2 regions of the Pseudomonas khavaziana genome follow, and region 1 is predicted to be linked to the other one. Evidence: predicted binding sites of a transcription regulator. Region 1 holds the regulator's gene; the other holds the start of a gene.
The links. The regulator FliA, encoded in region 1, starts transcription of late flagellar genes. The targets are predictions, from matches to a motif close to CTAAAGTTTNNNNNNNNNNNGCCGNTAA.

Region 1 (7,946 bases):
GCAGCTGTTCGAACTCGCTGTCGGTCACGTCCGCCTCGGCTTGCACCACAGGTTCCGGCTCAGCTTGTGCTACCGGCGCAGCCGCAGCCGGTTCCGCCAGGCGCGCCAGGGCCGCCAGCAGTTCCGGAGTGGCCGCAGTGATCGGCGCACGTTCGCGCACTTCGCTGAACATGCCGTTGACCGCATCCAGTGCTTCTAGAATCACGTCCATCAGTTCCGAGTCGACCTGCCGCTCACCCTTGCGCAGGATGTCGAACACGTTCTCGGCGATGTGACAGCACTCCACCAGCTCATGGAGCTGGAGGAAGCCGGCGCCCCCTTTTACAGTGTGAAAACCGCGAAAAATTGCATTGAGCAGGTTCGCATCATCCGGTCGGCTTTCCAGCTCGACCAGTTGCTCGGACAGTTGCTCTAGAATTTCGCCGGCCTCTACAAGGAAATCCTGAAGGATTTCTTCATCGGCGCCGAAGCTCATGGGTGTGCTCCTTAGAAGCCTAAACTGGATAACAGGTCATCTACGTCATCCTGACCTGACATAACGTCTTCACGTTTATCGGCATGAATCTGCGGACCTTCACCCTTGGCGAGATGTTTTTGTGGATCTTTTTCCGAGAGGATCGCTTCACGGTCATGCTCGATGCCGGCAAAACGGTCGACTTGGCCGGCCATCAGCACCAATTTGAGCAAGTTGCTTTCCACTTCGGTGACCAACTGGGTCACGCGCTTGATCACCTGGCCGGTGAGGTCCTGGTAATCCTGGGCGAGCAGGATGTCGTTGAGGTTGCTGGCCACCGTGCGGTTTTCCTGCTCGCTGCGCGACAGGAAACCTTCGACCCGACGGGCCAATTCCCGAAACTCTTCAGCCCCCACTTCACGACGCATGAAGCGGCCCCAGTCAACGCTCAAGGCCTGGGCTTCGCTGGCCATGCCATTGACCAACGGCGTGGCGTTTTCCACCAGGTCCATGGTGCGGTTGGCCGCCGCCTCGGTCAGCCTGACCACATAGGACAGGCGTTCGGTGGCGTCGGTGATTTGCGAAATCTCTTCGGCCTGGGGCATGCGCGGGTCAATCTGGAAATTGACGATCGCACTGTGCAGCTCGCGTGTGAGCTTGCCCACTTCCTGATACAGGCCGCGATCACGGGTCTGGTTAAGCTCATGGATCAACTGCACCGCATCGGCGAACTGGCCTTTTTCCAGGCTGTCGACCAAGCGGTGAGCATGTTTTTTCAGGGTCGACTCGAAGTCGGCCTGCGATGATTCGTTATGCTCCATAGCTCCCCCGTGGCAGCATCAATGACCGATGCGTTCGAAGATTTTTTCAATCTTCTCTTTCAAAGCCAGTGCAGTGAATGGCTTGACCACGTAACCGTTGACCCCGGCTTGGGCGGCTTCGATGATCTGTTCACGCTTGGCTTCAGCGGTCACCATCAACACAGGCAGGCTGCGCAGTTTTTCATCGGCACGTACATGGCGCAGCAGATCGATACCGGTCATGCCCGGCATGTTCCAGTCGGTTACCAGAAAATCGATGCTGCCGCTGTTGAGGATCGGAATCGCCGTGATGCCGTCATCCGCCTCGACCGTGTTGGTGAACCCAAGGTCACGCAACAGGTTTTTTATGATCCGCCGCATCGTTGAGAAGTCATCAACGATGAGGATTTTCATGTTCTTGTCCAATTCGACCTCCAAGCAGTCTTAAACGCGCCCAGCACCTGGACGCGCCATTTCAATCAACAGGCGTTACACAAAAAGGACTGCCGGGGGCACCACGGGCCAAACCCGCGAAGGCCTATCACCTTCGCGGTATCGCGTTGCAGTGTCCCCACACTGCCTGTCAGCGCGCGCGCCACTCTCCCAACCGCCCCCGCAAGCGGGCCGCGCACTGGCTGTGCAACTGGCTGACACGCGACTCACTGACCCCCAGGACCTCACCGATTTCCTTGAGGTTCAGCTCTTCGTCGTAGTACAGCGCCAGCACCAGCCGCTCACGTTCCGGCAAGTTGGCAATCGCATCGGCCAGCGCGCCCTGGAAACGTTCGTCTTCCAGGTCGCGCGAAGGCTCCATGTGCGTACTCGCGCCGTCCTCGTGCAGCCCTTCGTGTTCGCCGTCCTGCAAGAGGTCGTCGAAACTGAACAGGCGGCTGCCCAAGGTATCGTTCAAAATCCCGTAATAATCGTCGAGACTCAATTGGAGTTCGGCCGCAACCTCATGATCTTTAGCGTCACGACCGGTTTTTGCTTCAATTGCACGAATTGCATCACTGACCATGCGCGTATTGCGGTGTACCGAACGCGGCGCCCAATCCCCTTTACGCACTTCATCGAGCATCGCGCCACGGATGCGGATGCCCGCATACGTCTCGAAACTCGCACCCTTGCTCGCGTCGTATTTGGTCGACACTTCGAGCAGGCCGATCATGCCGGCCTGGATCAGGTCCTCGACCTGCACACTGGCCGGCAGGCGCGCCAACAAGTGATAGGCAATGCGCTTGACCAGGGGCGCGTAACGCTCGATCAGTTCGCCCTGGCTGTCACGTGCCGACTTTTTGTAAAGGTTGTAGCCGCTGGATGTCATAGCACCGGTCCTGCGCTCGTCTGATGCACCAAACGCTCGACGAAAAATTCCAGATGCCCCCGGGGGTTGGCGGGCAATGGCCAGGTATCGACCTTCTGGGCAATGGCCTTGAACGCCAGTGCGCACTTGGAACGAGGGAACGCTTCGTAGACCGCACGCTGCTTTTGCACGGCCTTGCGCACACACTCGTCATAGGGAACTGCGCCGACGTATTGTAAAGCCACATCGAGGAAGCGGTCCGTGACCTTGGTCAACTTGGCGAACAGGTTGCGCCCTTCCTGCGGGCTTTGGGCCATGTTGGCCAGCACGCGGAAGCGGTTCATGCCGTAGTCACGATTAAGCAGTTTGATCAACGCGTAGGCGTCGGTGATCGAAGTGGGTTCGTCGCACACCACCAGCAGCACTTCTTGCGCGGCGCGCACAAAACTGACCACCGACTCGCCGATCCCGGCGGCAGTGTCGATCACCAGCACGTCGAGGTTGTCGCCGATATCGCTGAAGGCCTGGATCAGCCCGGCATGCTGCGCGGGGCTCAGGTGCACCATGCTCTGGGTGCCCGAGGCCGCCGGCACGATGCGGATGCCACCGGGGCCCTGGAGCAGCACATCGCGCAGCTCACAGCGGCCCTCGATCACATCGGCAAGGGTGTGTTTGGGTGTCAGCCCCAGCAGAACGTCCACGTTCGCCAAGCCCAGGTCAGCATCCAGCAGCATGACGCGACGGCCAAGCTCTGCCAGGGCCAGGGACAAATTCACTGACACGTTAGTTTTGCCGACGCCACCTTTGCCGCCGGTCACCGCGATCACCTGTACGGGATGCATGCTGCCCATTTTATTTCTTTACCTTGTCTTGCTTAGACGCAGGCTACATGGCTTGGCCGCGTGAATCGCTTGCAGACCATCGATGTAGGTACATTTCACGGTGTTCATCCTGCCTTAACCGACCCGTTTAGCCGGGTGGTGGTAAAGGTCGGCGAACATATCGGCCATCGCTTCCTCGCTAGGCTCTTCTTGCATTTGCACACTTACGGCACGGCTGACCAACTGATGACGGCGCGGCAGATGCAGATCATCCGGGATCCGCGGCCCGTCGGTCAGGTAGGCGACCGGTAATTCATGGCTGATGGCCAGGCTCAACACTTCGCCCAGGCTCGCAGTTTCATCGAGCTTGGTGAGGATGCAACCGGCCAGGCCGCAACGCTTGTAACTGTGATAAGCAGCGGTAAGAACCTGTTTCTGGCTGGTGGTTGCAAGCACCAGGTAATTTTTCGACTTGATGCCACGCCCGGCCAGGCTTTCGAGTTGCATGCGCAGCGCCGGGTCGCTGGCTTGCAGGCCGGCGGTATCAATCAGCACCACGCGCTTGCGCAGCAGCGGGTCGAGGGCATTGGCCAGGGACTGGCCCGGGTCGACGTGGGTCACCGGCACATTGAGGATGCGCCCCAGGGTCTTGAGCTGCTCCTGGGCGCCGATGCGGTAGCTGTCCATGCTCACCAGGGCGATATTCTGTGCGCCGTACTTGAGCACATAACGAGCGGCCAGCTTGGCCAGGGTGGTGGTCTTGCCCATGCCGGCAGGGCCGACCATGGCAATCACACCGCCCTCTTCCAGAGGTTCGATTTCCGGCGTCGCGATCATGCGTGCCAAGTGCGCCAGCAGCATGCGCCAGGCCTGGCGGGGTTCTTCGACTTCGGCGGTCAAGGCCAGCAAATCGCGGGACAACGGGCCGGACAGGCCGATGCGTTGCAGGCGACGCCAGAGGTTGGCCTGTTGCGGCTTGCTGCCTTGCAGTTGCGTCCAGGCCAGCGAGCCCAGCTGCACTTCGAGCAATTCGCGCAGACCGTTGAGTTCAAAGCGCATCGAGTCGAACACACGTTGGTCGACAGCGGCGGCCGGGCCTGGCGCAGCTGGACGCGGTGGCTCGATGAACGTCGGTTCTACCAGCGGCTCGGCGGCGGTCAATGGCAGGCCGGCGAACAATTGGCGATTGGTGCTGGCATCGCTGTCGCCACGCATGCTCAGTTCAGCCTGGGCCGACACAATGCGCGAGGCAGTCTTGCGCAGCTCGTCTTCGAGTTCCATGTTCGGCACACGCGGGGCCAGGGCCTGGGGCGTGTAATCCAGCGCAGCCGTCAGCTCGACACCGCCGGCAATCCGACGGTTACCGATAATCGCGGCGTCGGCGCCCAGCTCATCACGGACCAGCTTCATGGCCTGACGCATATCGGCGGCGAAAAAACGCTTAACTTGCATAACCCACTACCTCAGCCATTGGGCCCTACTGTCGCGACGATAGTCACTTGCTTATTGTCAGGAATTTCCTGGTAAGCCAACACGTGCAGATTCGGTACAGCCAGGCGTCCAAAGCGCGACAACATCGCCCGAACCGGACCGGCCACCAAAAGAATGACCGGGTTGCCCTGCATTTCCTGGCGCTGCGCGGCGTCGATCAACGAACGCTGCAGCTTTTCAGCCATGCTCGGCTCCAGCAAAACACCTTCTTCCTGGCCCTGACCGGCCTTCTGAATACTATTGAGCAATATTTGTTCCAACCTTGGCTCCAAGGTGATAACAGGCAGCTCGGACTCAATGCCTACAATGCTTTGCACGATTGCACGGGACAATCCGACGCGCACCGCCGCCACCAGAGCGGCAGTATCTTGACTCTTGGCGGCATTGTTGGCGATGGCCTCGGCAATGCTGCGAATGTCGCGCACCGGCACCTGTTCGGCCAGCAGCGCCTGCAATACCTTGAGCAATTGCGACAGCGTCAGCACGCCCGGCACCAGCTCTTCGGCCAGTTTCGGCGACGACTTGGCCAGCAAGCCCATCAATTGCTGGACTTCCTCATGGCCGATCAGCTCGTGGGAGTGCTTGTAGAGAATCTGGTTGAGGTGGGTGGCGACCACCGTACTGGCATCGACCACGGTGTAACCCAGGGACTGGGCCTGGCTGCGCTGGCTGACTTCGATCCACACCGCTTCCAGGCCAAAAGCCGGATCTTTGGCGGTGATGCCGTTGAGGGTACCGAACACCTGGCCGGGGTTGATCGCCAGTTCGCGGTCCGGGTAGATCTCGGCTTCGGCCAGGATCACCCCCATAAGGGTCAGGCGGTAGGCACTGGGGGCCAGGTCGAGGTTGTCGCGGATATGCACGGTGGGCATCAAAAAGCCCAGGTCCTGGGACAGCTTCTTGCGCACGCCCTTGATCCGCGCCAGCAATTGCCCGCCTTGGTTGCGGTCCACCAACGGGATCAGGCGGTAGCCGACTTCCAGGCCGATCATGTCGATCGGGGTCACGTCATCCCAGCCCAACTCCTTGGTTTCCTGGGCGCGGGCCGGGGATGGCAGCAGTTCCTGCTGGCGTGCAACCTCCTGCAGGGCCTGGACCTTGACCTGGTTCTGCTTTTTCCAGAACAGGTAGGCACCGCCACCGGCCAAGGCCGCCATGGTCAGGAACGACACGTGGGGCATGCCCGGCACGATGCCCATGATCGCCATGATGCCCGCCGCCACGGCCAAGGCCTTGGGAGACGCGAACATCTGCCGGCTGATCTGCTTGCCCATGTCTTCGGAGCCCGAAGCACGGGTGACCATGATGGCCGCCGCTGTGGATAACAACAGTGATGGCAATTGCGCCACTAAACCGTCACCGATGGTCAGCAAGGCGTACACCTTGCCGGCATCGCCGAAGGTCATGCCGTGCTGGAAGATACCGACTGCAATACCGCCGATCAGGTTGATAAACAGAATCAACAGGCCGGCGATGGCGTCACCGCGCACAAATTTGCTCGCACCGTCCATGGAGCCGTAGAACTCGGCTTCCTGAGCCACTTCCAGGCGGCGGGTCTTGGCTTGGTTCTGGTCGATCAGGCCGGCGTTGAGGTCGGCGTCGATGGCCATCTGCTTGCCGGGCATCGCATCGAGGGTAAAGCGTGCGCTCACCTCGGAAATCCGCCCGGCGCCCTTGGTCACCACCACGAAGTTGATGATCATCAGGATCGCGAACACCACGATACCGACCACGTAGTTACCGCCGATCACCACCTCACCGAAGGCCTGGATCACCTTACCGGCGGCGGCGTGGCCGTCCTGGCCGTGGAGCATCACCACCCGCGTCGACGCCACGTTCAGCGCCAGGCGCAGCAGAGTCGCAATCAGCAGGATAGTGGGGAATACCGCGAAATCCAGCGGCCGCAGCGCATACACGCAGACCAACAGGACCACGACGGACAGGGCAATGTTGAAAGTGAAGAACACATCGAGCAGGAACGGCGGCATCGGCAACATCATCATTGCCAGCATCACCAGCAACAACAACGGCACACCCAGATTGCCCCGCGACAGGTCAGTCAGGGTGCCACGGGCCGTGTTGAGCATTTGAGAGCGATCTACCACCGGTATTCCTCGTGTCCTTGAAGCAAAGTTTTGACGCTGGAAGGCGACTTGGAGGCGGGGTTGCAAGAAGCCTTCCAACTTTGCTTTTGGGCTCGGAGAACCTCGCAAACACCCCGGGTCACCGGGTGTAAATCAATCCAAATGTGGGAGCAAGCCCCCTCCCACATTTGATCTGTGTACAGCCGGGGCTATCGAGGAAATTTCTGACAAGGATTTGGGGTTGCCCCTAGGAAACCGGCTCTCTAGTCTCCGTACACCGCTGCAAACGCAGCGGTCGGGCGTCGCGGCCCGGTTCACAACGGAGCAAAAGCACCATCTCCCTTTCAGTAAGCGGTTTTTTATCGTCTACTGTGCGGCGCTATGGCGGCTGTGCGCGGGATACCTTCGGGTATGCCGGGTTGCTCCTTCACCGGTCCGCGAACCTGCGTACAGCTGCCACCCCCCATCGCGTCGCGGCGATCAGTGGCGGCTCCATTTTCGTAAGGAGCTTTACAATGATCAAACCCACCCCAAATCCCCCCATCCGGCTGTTTACCGTAGCCGACGGCATCAGCACCGAAGACCTGCTGGTCAACCTTAGCGAAACCCTCGCCTCGGCCAATGCCCTGAGCTGCGACCTGGCCTTTGACTTGGAAGGTTCGAAACGAGAGGAGTTGCTCGGCGTTGCGCAGTTGATCGAACTGGCGCAATTACTGGCTGATCGTGTGCACGCTGGCGCAGAACCGACGAGCGCCGCAAGTAGCGGGTGATACGGCTGAAACGGGGGAAGTCTTCCCCAGTGCTGTGTGTCAGGTAATTAAACCATTGATGACAAATACTGATCGCCAGCGTCGAATCGACCATTCCCGTGCGCGAGCGTGGGAATGATTTGAATAGCGATCGATTTTTGATTGACAGTTAATGCTTACGTCACGCTTCGGAGATTTTCCGCAACTTCCTTTCCCGTCCGCCTATCGCTTAGGACGTCGTATT
Region 2 (7,946 bases), 1.1 Mb from region 1:
GGCCTTGGCTATGCAGAGGGCAACGACGATGACGACATGCTGATCGGCGGCAGCGGCAATGCCGCGATGTACGGTAACAACGGCAAGGACCTGCTCATTGGCGGTTTCGGCCCCGAAGGCAAACAGACCTACATGGACGGTGGAAACGACGACGATGCACTGCTCTCAGGTAGCGGGCGAACGGTGGTCCACGGTGGCAATGGCGATGATGTTTTCATGGGTGCTGGTCGCACGACCTACTACACCGGCAAGGGCCAGGACAGCATTCGGAATAACCGGCACGGGGATCGAATCTATGGCAACGCCGGTGATGACTTCGACCGCACCAGCGGTTCGACATTCATCGAGGTCAAGCCCAGCGACGCCGGCATGCGAGGTTTCACGCTGTTGGAGTCAGTCGAATCAACCGAGCAGGAAAATGAAGATTTCAGACAGCGAGTGGCAGACGACCTGGAATTCCTGCGCAGCTCACCTATCGGTCAGCAGGCACTCACTGAAATGGATGCACTTGCGGCGCTTAATCACGGCAAAGTCAGCATTGCCCCGATCAGCCAGGACGGTTCCCATTACGAATTCGACAGTACTGAACTGGATAACCCGACAGAGCAGCAAGCGCAAAACCTTGACGGTGCGGCCTTTGGAGAAATGAAAAATGGCGTTGGCGGTTCGCGCGCCAATCGCGGGGTGATCTATTACGACCAGGCACAGATCACGGAAAACAGTCAACACACCCACCTGCTGCCGCCCATTAGCGTGCTGTTCCACGAGCTTGCCCACGCCTACAACGGCGCCACCGGGACGTTCCTGCCAGGCGAGACCTTGGAAGCTTCACGATCGGGTGGAACAAACCCGGTGAATAACTTCGAACGCCAGGCCGTGGGCTTGACCGACGACAATCCCAGGCATTTCACCGAGAACGGCTTGTATGAAGAAAAATGGGCACCCCTTCAAGGCCTAATTACCATAAGGACAGCATCGGTATGTAAGGCCTTCGATGCGGGTATTGCACGCAGCAACCGGGGGGCTTGATTGCCCCCCGGCCCCTTCACACAATGGCGCCCCTGAGGCGCATTCAGACTTTCTCCCTGAGTCAACGAGAGGATGACCTCATGCTGTTCCCCCTGACTTACCTTGCTACAGTTTACAGCCCTGCGGCGCCATCCAAACCCTCCCCCTTTGACCCCCCACCGGATCTGACGCCCGGCACCATCGATCGAAGAACCCACCTGCTCCATGCCGACGGTGATACGCAAATCAGCAGGATCATTGAGTGGGATTCATCGCCCCCCAACGACCCACAGATCGTGGGTAACTGGCTGTATATAGAAACCGGTGATCACGCGGACCATATTCATGTGCGCAGCTATCGCGGCGACAAGTTGCAGATTCTCATCAATGGCAAGGCGTACCTGTTTGAGACACAAGAAGGGGGTCATCGACAAGCCCTGTGGATAGAGACCAGAGGCGGCAATGATTCAGTGGTCGTCGACGATGACGTCAAGCTGACACTTGACGTTGAAGGTGGCGATGGAGACGACGACATCCAGGCCGGCGGCGGCAGGAGCAGGCTCTATGGAGGTAAAGGCAAGGACTTGTTGCGGCTGGGCAGCGGCCTCGGCTATGCCGCGGGCAACGAAGACGATGACACCCTTATAGGTGGAAGCGGCAATAGCGTGTTGTATGGCAATCAGGGCAAGGATGCCCTTCACGCCGGACTCGGCCCCTCGACCAAGCAGAGCTACCTCGATGGTGGCGATGATGAGGATCGGCTTTTCGCAGGCAGCGGGCATAACGTGTTACATGGCGGCAACGGTGATGACCATTTGGTCGGATATGACCGTACGAGCTTCTACACCGGCAAAGGCAATGACGCTATCTGGAATAACCGGCCCGAGGACCGCATCTATGCCGGCGCCACTGATTATTTCGATCGTTCCCAAGGTTCGGTGTTTACCCAGGTGAATCCAAGCAACGCGGGGGACCGGGGTTTCACTGTGCAGGACGGTACCCATGGTTTCAAGCAGCAGGTTGCCGACGACTTCGAGTTTCTTCGCAGTTCACCCATAGGCCAGCAAGCCCTCGACAAGATGGATGAACTGGCGGTCCGCAATGGTGGCACCGTCAGCGTCGAACAGGGCGGTGGCAGCGAGACTGCCTACCTGTTTGGCAGCACCGAACTGGACAACATGGCCCCCCAAGTTCGCGCCACGATTGACGACACCAGGCTGGGCGTGATCAAGGATGGCGTTCCCGGCTCCCGCGCCGATCGGGCGCGGCTTTTCTACGCCCATCCGTCTATTCTGGAAAGTGCCGACCGCACCAATACGATGGTCCCCGTCACTGGCCTCTTCCATGAGATTGCCCATGCCTACAATGGCGCAACCGGTACCTTCCTGGCAGGTGAAAGTATCGAACAGTTGGAGTCGGGAGCGTGGAACCTTGTCAGCAATGACGAGCTTCAAGCCATAGGGCGCCGCAGCCGTGCAACCCCCTACGATTTCGACAACGACCCCTCAACGCCTCCAGACACAATCAATCCCAAGCCATTCACTGAAAACGAGTTGAACGAAGAGATGGGTAAGCCGTTGAGAAAGTCATACAACTTTGACCTGAGCGACCAGGGCAACGGCGCCTGAGGTGCCCGGCCCTCAAGAGTGCGCGCAGGGCGATCGCTGACGCCACGCGCCTGCGTCAGCACTCCTTCCTTTTTACGCTGGTGCCTAAAGCTCCTCCTTGCCAAGCCGATAGCTCGACGAAGCTCTAACAAAGCCGCGTCGACAATAACGCTTCGTAAGGACGACCTCCCATGCCCCCACTGCGCTCCATCCAAGCCCGCTACACCCTGTTCCTGGTGCTATTCGTCCTGGTGTTATTCGTATTGACCGTCGTGGGTATCGGCCAGTTGGTCGCGCCCAAGCTGCAGCACACCGAAGAACAGGTGGTGCTCAATCGAGTGGCCGAAGTGGCCGAACAGATCCAGGGCGAACTGAACAAGGTCCAGGCCCAGCAACGCAGCATCACCCAGACCATCCCCCTGCTCGACAGCGATGCCATCGACAAGGTCTTGCCTGGCCTGGTGGATCAATACGGCGAGCTGAAAGTATTTGGCGGCGGCATCTGGCCGTTGCCCAATCAGCGGACACCGGGGCGCAACAAGCACAGTACCTTCTGGCACCGCGATGCCTCGGGCAAACTGGCGGTCAACACCTTCTGGAACAGCGACCCCGCCCCCAACTATTACGACCAGAGCTGGTACAAGGGCGGCCTCGCCTCCCCACGCGGCCAATGTGCCTGGGCTGCCGCCTACAAGGACGATGCCAGCCAGGAGCCGCGCACCAACTGCGCCATGGCGATCCAGCGTGACGGCGCGGCCTATGGCGTGGCCACCATCGACGTGACCCTGGGTTTCTTCAATGAGCTGGTGGCCAGCAAGGAAAAAGACATCGGCGGGCAAATGCTGATCGTCGAGGCCGATGGCAAGATCATCAGCAACAGCACGCGCTTGAGTAGCCCTGTGGTGTTGAAGAACATCAGCGAACTGGCCGGCACCTCGGCCTTCGCCGCGCAGGTCAGCAAAGCCCTGGCCCATCGCGACCAGGGGTCGCAACGCAGTGAATTCGACAACCAGGGCGTGGCCAGCACCTTCTACATGCGTGCCATCGAGGGCACGCCGTGGTTCCTCGCCACCGCCCTGCCCACCTCACTGATTACCGCCCAGCGCAATGATGTGCTCGGCAGCCTGGCCTTGGTGCAGATCCCTATGGTGTTGCTGCTGGTGCTGCTGGCCGCCTATGCCATCCGCCAACTGGTGCAGCGCATGAAAACGCTGAAAACCAATATTGACGCCCTCTCTACCGGCGACGCCGACCTGACGCGACGCATCACCATCCGGGCCGAAGACGAGTTGGGCGCTATCGGCCACTCGGTGAACCGCTTTATCGTCTACCTGCAAAACATGATCGGCGAAGTGACCCAAGCCACCGGCGCCATGTCTTCCGGGCTTGAGCAGTTGCAACGAACATCAGCCCATACCAACCAGATCCTGGTCAGGCATGCCTCGGAAACCGACCAGACCGTCACCGCCATCACCGAAATGAGCTCCACCGCCGACACCGTGGCGCAAAACGCCGCCGAGACCGCCTCGTTCACCCAGCGGGCAAACGAACATGCCGACCGCTCCCGGGTGGTGGTGGGTGAAGCCTCCACCAGCGTCAGCGCGTTGATCGGTGAAGTAGCCAGCGCAACCCACACCGTGGAAAACATGCGCCAGGACGCCGCACGCATCACTGAAACCCTCGGCGTAATCGGCGCCATTGCCGGCCAGACCAACCTGCTGGCGCTAAACGCCGCGATTGAAGCAGCACGTGCCGGCGAGCAAGGCCGCGGCTTTGCCGTGGTAGCCGACGAAGTGCGCGCACTGGCGGCCCGCACCCAGGCCAGTACCTCGCAGATCAACGAGATGCTGGCACGCCTGACCACCGGCGTCAGTTCCTCGGTCGCCGCCATGGAAAACACCCAGGCCAGTTGCCAATCAGCAGCGGATGCCACGGCGCGGGTCAACACCGGCCTGGATGAGATGGCCGGTTCAGTCAGTCATATCAACAACCTCAGCACCCAGATCGCTACGGCCGCCGAGCAGCAAAGCGCGGTGACCGAAGAAATCAATCGCAGCATGGTGCAGATCCGCCACATGGTCGAAGAGCTGGTGGAAAGCGGGCATGCCACGCAAACCAATACTCAGAGCCTGCTGGAGGCCAATGGCCGGGTGATCAGTTTGATGGGTCGCTTCAAAGTGCGTTGATCAGCGGTCTGAATACTCCCGTGCAAAGCGCGGGAGTCGGACTATCCTGACAACTCCCAGTGTTATAACCCGCCACACAGGAGGTGTGTCATGCACGTGACTGAGCATCCGATCCGCTTGGAGCAGATCAGTCAGGAACGCTTCATCCAGGCCCCTATCAAGACAGTCTACGACTACGTCACCCAGCCTGATCGCTGGCACGAATGGCACCCCACCTCCCTCAGCGCCGACACCGGCACCCGCGGTTCACTGCCGGTGGGTACGCGGTTTACTGAAATCATTGACCTGCTGGGCATACGCGTGGCCATGAGCTACCGCGTGCAAATAGCTCGCTGCCCCAATGAATTCCGTACTGCGTTCACGTCCCTGGCTGTCGACGGCGCTATCCATTATTTCCTGCACGTTCAGCGTGGCGGCACGCTATTCAAGCGTGTACTGACTTATGAGACCGAATTGCAACTGGCGGCCCTTCACGAAAGCATGATCGAGCTGTCCGCCCTTGCGCTGGACCGGCTCAAGCAGCGGCTGGAAACCTCCGGCTCCGTATAATTTAGAAACACTACAGCAGCGCCCCACTGCAAAAAGCAGGGAGAATGCGCGGTTTATTGCCGCATTTTCAGCGAGACCCCCAGGATGAAAAACCCACTGCGATTGGCCCTGCTCTGCGCGCTGTTCAGCACTACCCTGGCCCAGGCCGCCGACCTGATTCCCATCGACGTGCACCGCGACGCCAATTGCGGTTGCTGCAAAAAGTGGATCAGCCACCTCGAAGGCAACGGCTTCAAGGTCAACGATCACGTTGAAGCAGACATGAGCGCAGTGAAGCAGCGCCTGGGAGTGGCTCCACGCCTCGGCTCGTGCCACACCGCGGTGATCGACGGCAAGTTCGTCGAAGGCCATGTGCCCGCCGAGCAGGTACTGGCCTTGCGCAAGCGTGACGACCTGCTGGGGCTCGCGGCACCCGGCATGCCTTTGGGTTCACCAGGCATGGAAGTAGAAGGCCGTAGCGAGCCCTATCAAGTCATCGGCCTGACCCATGACGGCAAAGATGTGGTGGTGGCCGAGTATCCGGCTCACTGACCGGTGCTGATGGGTTACCTGGGGCTGTTCGCCGCGGCATTCGGCGCCGCGACGTTACTGCCCTTGCAATCGGAAGCGGTGCTGGTCGGCCTGCTGCTCAGCGGGCATTACCATCTGTGGCTACTGCTGGGCATCGCCACCCTGGGCAACGTATTGGGGTCGGTGGTCAATTGGCTGCTGGGGCGTTCGGTGGAGCGCTTCAAGGAGCGGCGCTGGTTTCCGATCAGCGCCAAGCAACTGGAAAAAGCACGTGGACATTACGCGCGCTGGGGGCATTGGACGTTGCTGCTCAGTTGGGTGCCGATCATTGGTGATCCGCTGACGCTGGTTGCCGGGGTGATGCGTGAGCCATTGTGGCGTTTCCTGCTGCTGGTAACCCTGGCCAAAGGCATGCGTTATGGCGTGCTCGCAGCGCTGACCCTGCAGTGGGTGTTAATCCCCAGTTAATCTCGTCCAAAGAGCATCCGGTCATCTCTCTCGGAGCTGGAACCCATGCCTTTTATCCGTGCGTTGTGCGTCGCTGGCCTGTTGTCAGGCACTGCCGCTCCCGTGTTCGCCGCCACCTATGGCCCCGAGCTGCAAGGGTTTCAATACCCATATCCGCTGGAGTATTTCACCTTCCAGTCCCAAGGCAAATCCCTGCAAATGGGCTACATGGATATCCCCGCCAAAGGCACAGCCAACGGCCGCAGCGTGGTGCTGATGCACGGCAAGAACTTCTGCGGTGCCACCTGGGAAGGTTCGATCAAGGCCCTGAGCGACGCTGGTTACCGCGTGATCGCGCCGGACCAGATCGGCTTCTGCACTTCCAGCAAACCCGACCACTACCAGTACAGTTTCCAGCAACTGGCGGCCAACACCCACCAATTGCTGGAAAAACTCGGCATCCAGAAGGCCACGGTGATCGGTCACTCCACCGGCGGCATGCTCGCCACCCGTTATGCGCTGATGTACCCCAGCCAAACCGAGCAGCTTGGGCTGGTGAATCCTATTGGTCTGGAAGACTGGAAAGCCCTGGGCGTGCCCTACCAGAGCGTCGACCAGTGGTATCAGCGTGAGTTGAAGATGAGCGCCGACGGCGTGCGCAAATATGAGCGCGACACCTATTACGTCGGGCGCTGGAAACCCGAATACGAGCGTTGGGTGGATATGCTCGTCGGCCTGAACAAAGGCCCTGGGCATACCCAGGTCGCATGGAACTCGGCGCTGATTTACGACATGATCTTCACCCAGCCGGTCTACTACGAGTTCAAGAACTTGCAGGTGCCCACCCTGCTGCTGATCGGTACCAGCGACACCACCGCCATTGGCAAAGATGTAGCGCCACCGGAGGTCAAGGCCAGGATTGGCAATTACCAGGCGCTGGGCAAGCAGGTGGCCAAGTTGATTCCCCGCGCTACCCTGGTGGAATTCCCGGGCCTGGGCCATGCGCCACAGATGGAAGAGCCGGAGCAGTTTCATAAAGCGCTGTTGCAGGGTTTGAAAACCCTTTGATCCAACCTTTGCGAGGCACGCGTAAATGTCGGTACAGATTGCAGTGATGGATGATTGGCAGAATGTAGCCAGGGGTGTGGTGGACTGGTCGGTGCTGGACGCCGTGGGCCAGGTGCACTTTCTCCATGATTACCCCGCCGACACCGCCACAATGGTCGAGCGTCTGCAGGGCTTCGAGGTGATTTGCGTGATGCGCGAACGCTCAACCTTCGACAAGGCGCTGCTGCAAGGCCTGCCGTCGCTCAAATTGCTGGTGACCGGCGGCATGCGCAATGCCGCTATCGACATTCCCGCCGCCAAGGCCCTGGGTATCCAGGTGTGCGGCACCGACAGCTACAAACACGCAGCACCGGAACTGACTTGGGCTTTGATCATGGCTTGCACGCGCAATCTGCTTGCCGAAGCCAACTCGCTACGCGCAGGCGGCTGGCAGGTCGGCCTGGGCGGCGACCTGCACGGCAAGACCTTGGCAATTCTCGGCTTGGGCAGTATCGGCCAAAAGGTCGCCCGCTTCGGCCAGGTGTTCGGCATGCGGGTGATTGCCTGGAGTGAGAACCTCACGCCGCAGCGG

Region 2: the regulator FliA is predicted to act here: its motif matches at 2,721-2,748, upstream of QYQ93_RS15800 (methyl-accepting chemotaxis protein).

The regions. Positions count from the first base shown of each region.
Region 1 covers NZ_CP129946.1:4,628,199-4,636,144, forward strand. Annotated here, with positions in the region: gene QYQ93_RS20505 (chemotaxis protein CheA) at 1-475, opposite strand, end outside; gene QYQ93_RS20510 (protein phosphatase CheZ) at 487-1,275, opposite strand; gene QYQ93_RS20515 (chemotaxis response regulator CheY) at 1,294-1,668, opposite strand; gene fliA (RNA polymerase sigma factor FliA) at 1,838-2,578, opposite strand; gene fleN (flagellar synthesis regulator FleN) at 2,575-3,408, opposite strand; gene flhF (flagellar biosynthesis protein FlhF) at 3,514-4,830, opposite strand; gene flhA (flagellar biosynthesis protein FlhA) at 4,842-6,956, opposite strand; gene QYQ93_RS20540 (DUF6124 family protein) at 7,469-7,723, shown strand; gene QYQ93_RS20545 (cold-shock protein) at 7,879-7,946, opposite strand, start outside.
Region 2 covers NZ_CP129946.1:3,566,902-3,574,847, forward strand. Annotated here, with positions in the region: gene QYQ93_RS15790 (M91 family zinc metallopeptidase) at 1-1,029, shown strand, start outside; gene QYQ93_RS15795 (M91 family zinc metallopeptidase) at 1,110-2,636, shown strand; gene QYQ93_RS15800 (methyl-accepting chemotaxis protein) at 2,807-4,801, shown strand; gene QYQ93_RS15805 (SRPBCC family protein) at 4,892-5,350, shown strand; gene QYQ93_RS15810 (DUF411 domain-containing protein) at 5,435-5,881, shown strand; gene QYQ93_RS15815 (YqaA family protein) at 5,885-6,328, shown strand; gene QYQ93_RS15820 (alpha/beta hydrolase) at 6,374-7,375, shown strand; gene QYQ93_RS15825 (D-2-hydroxyacid dehydrogenase family protein) at 7,401-7,946, shown strand, end outside.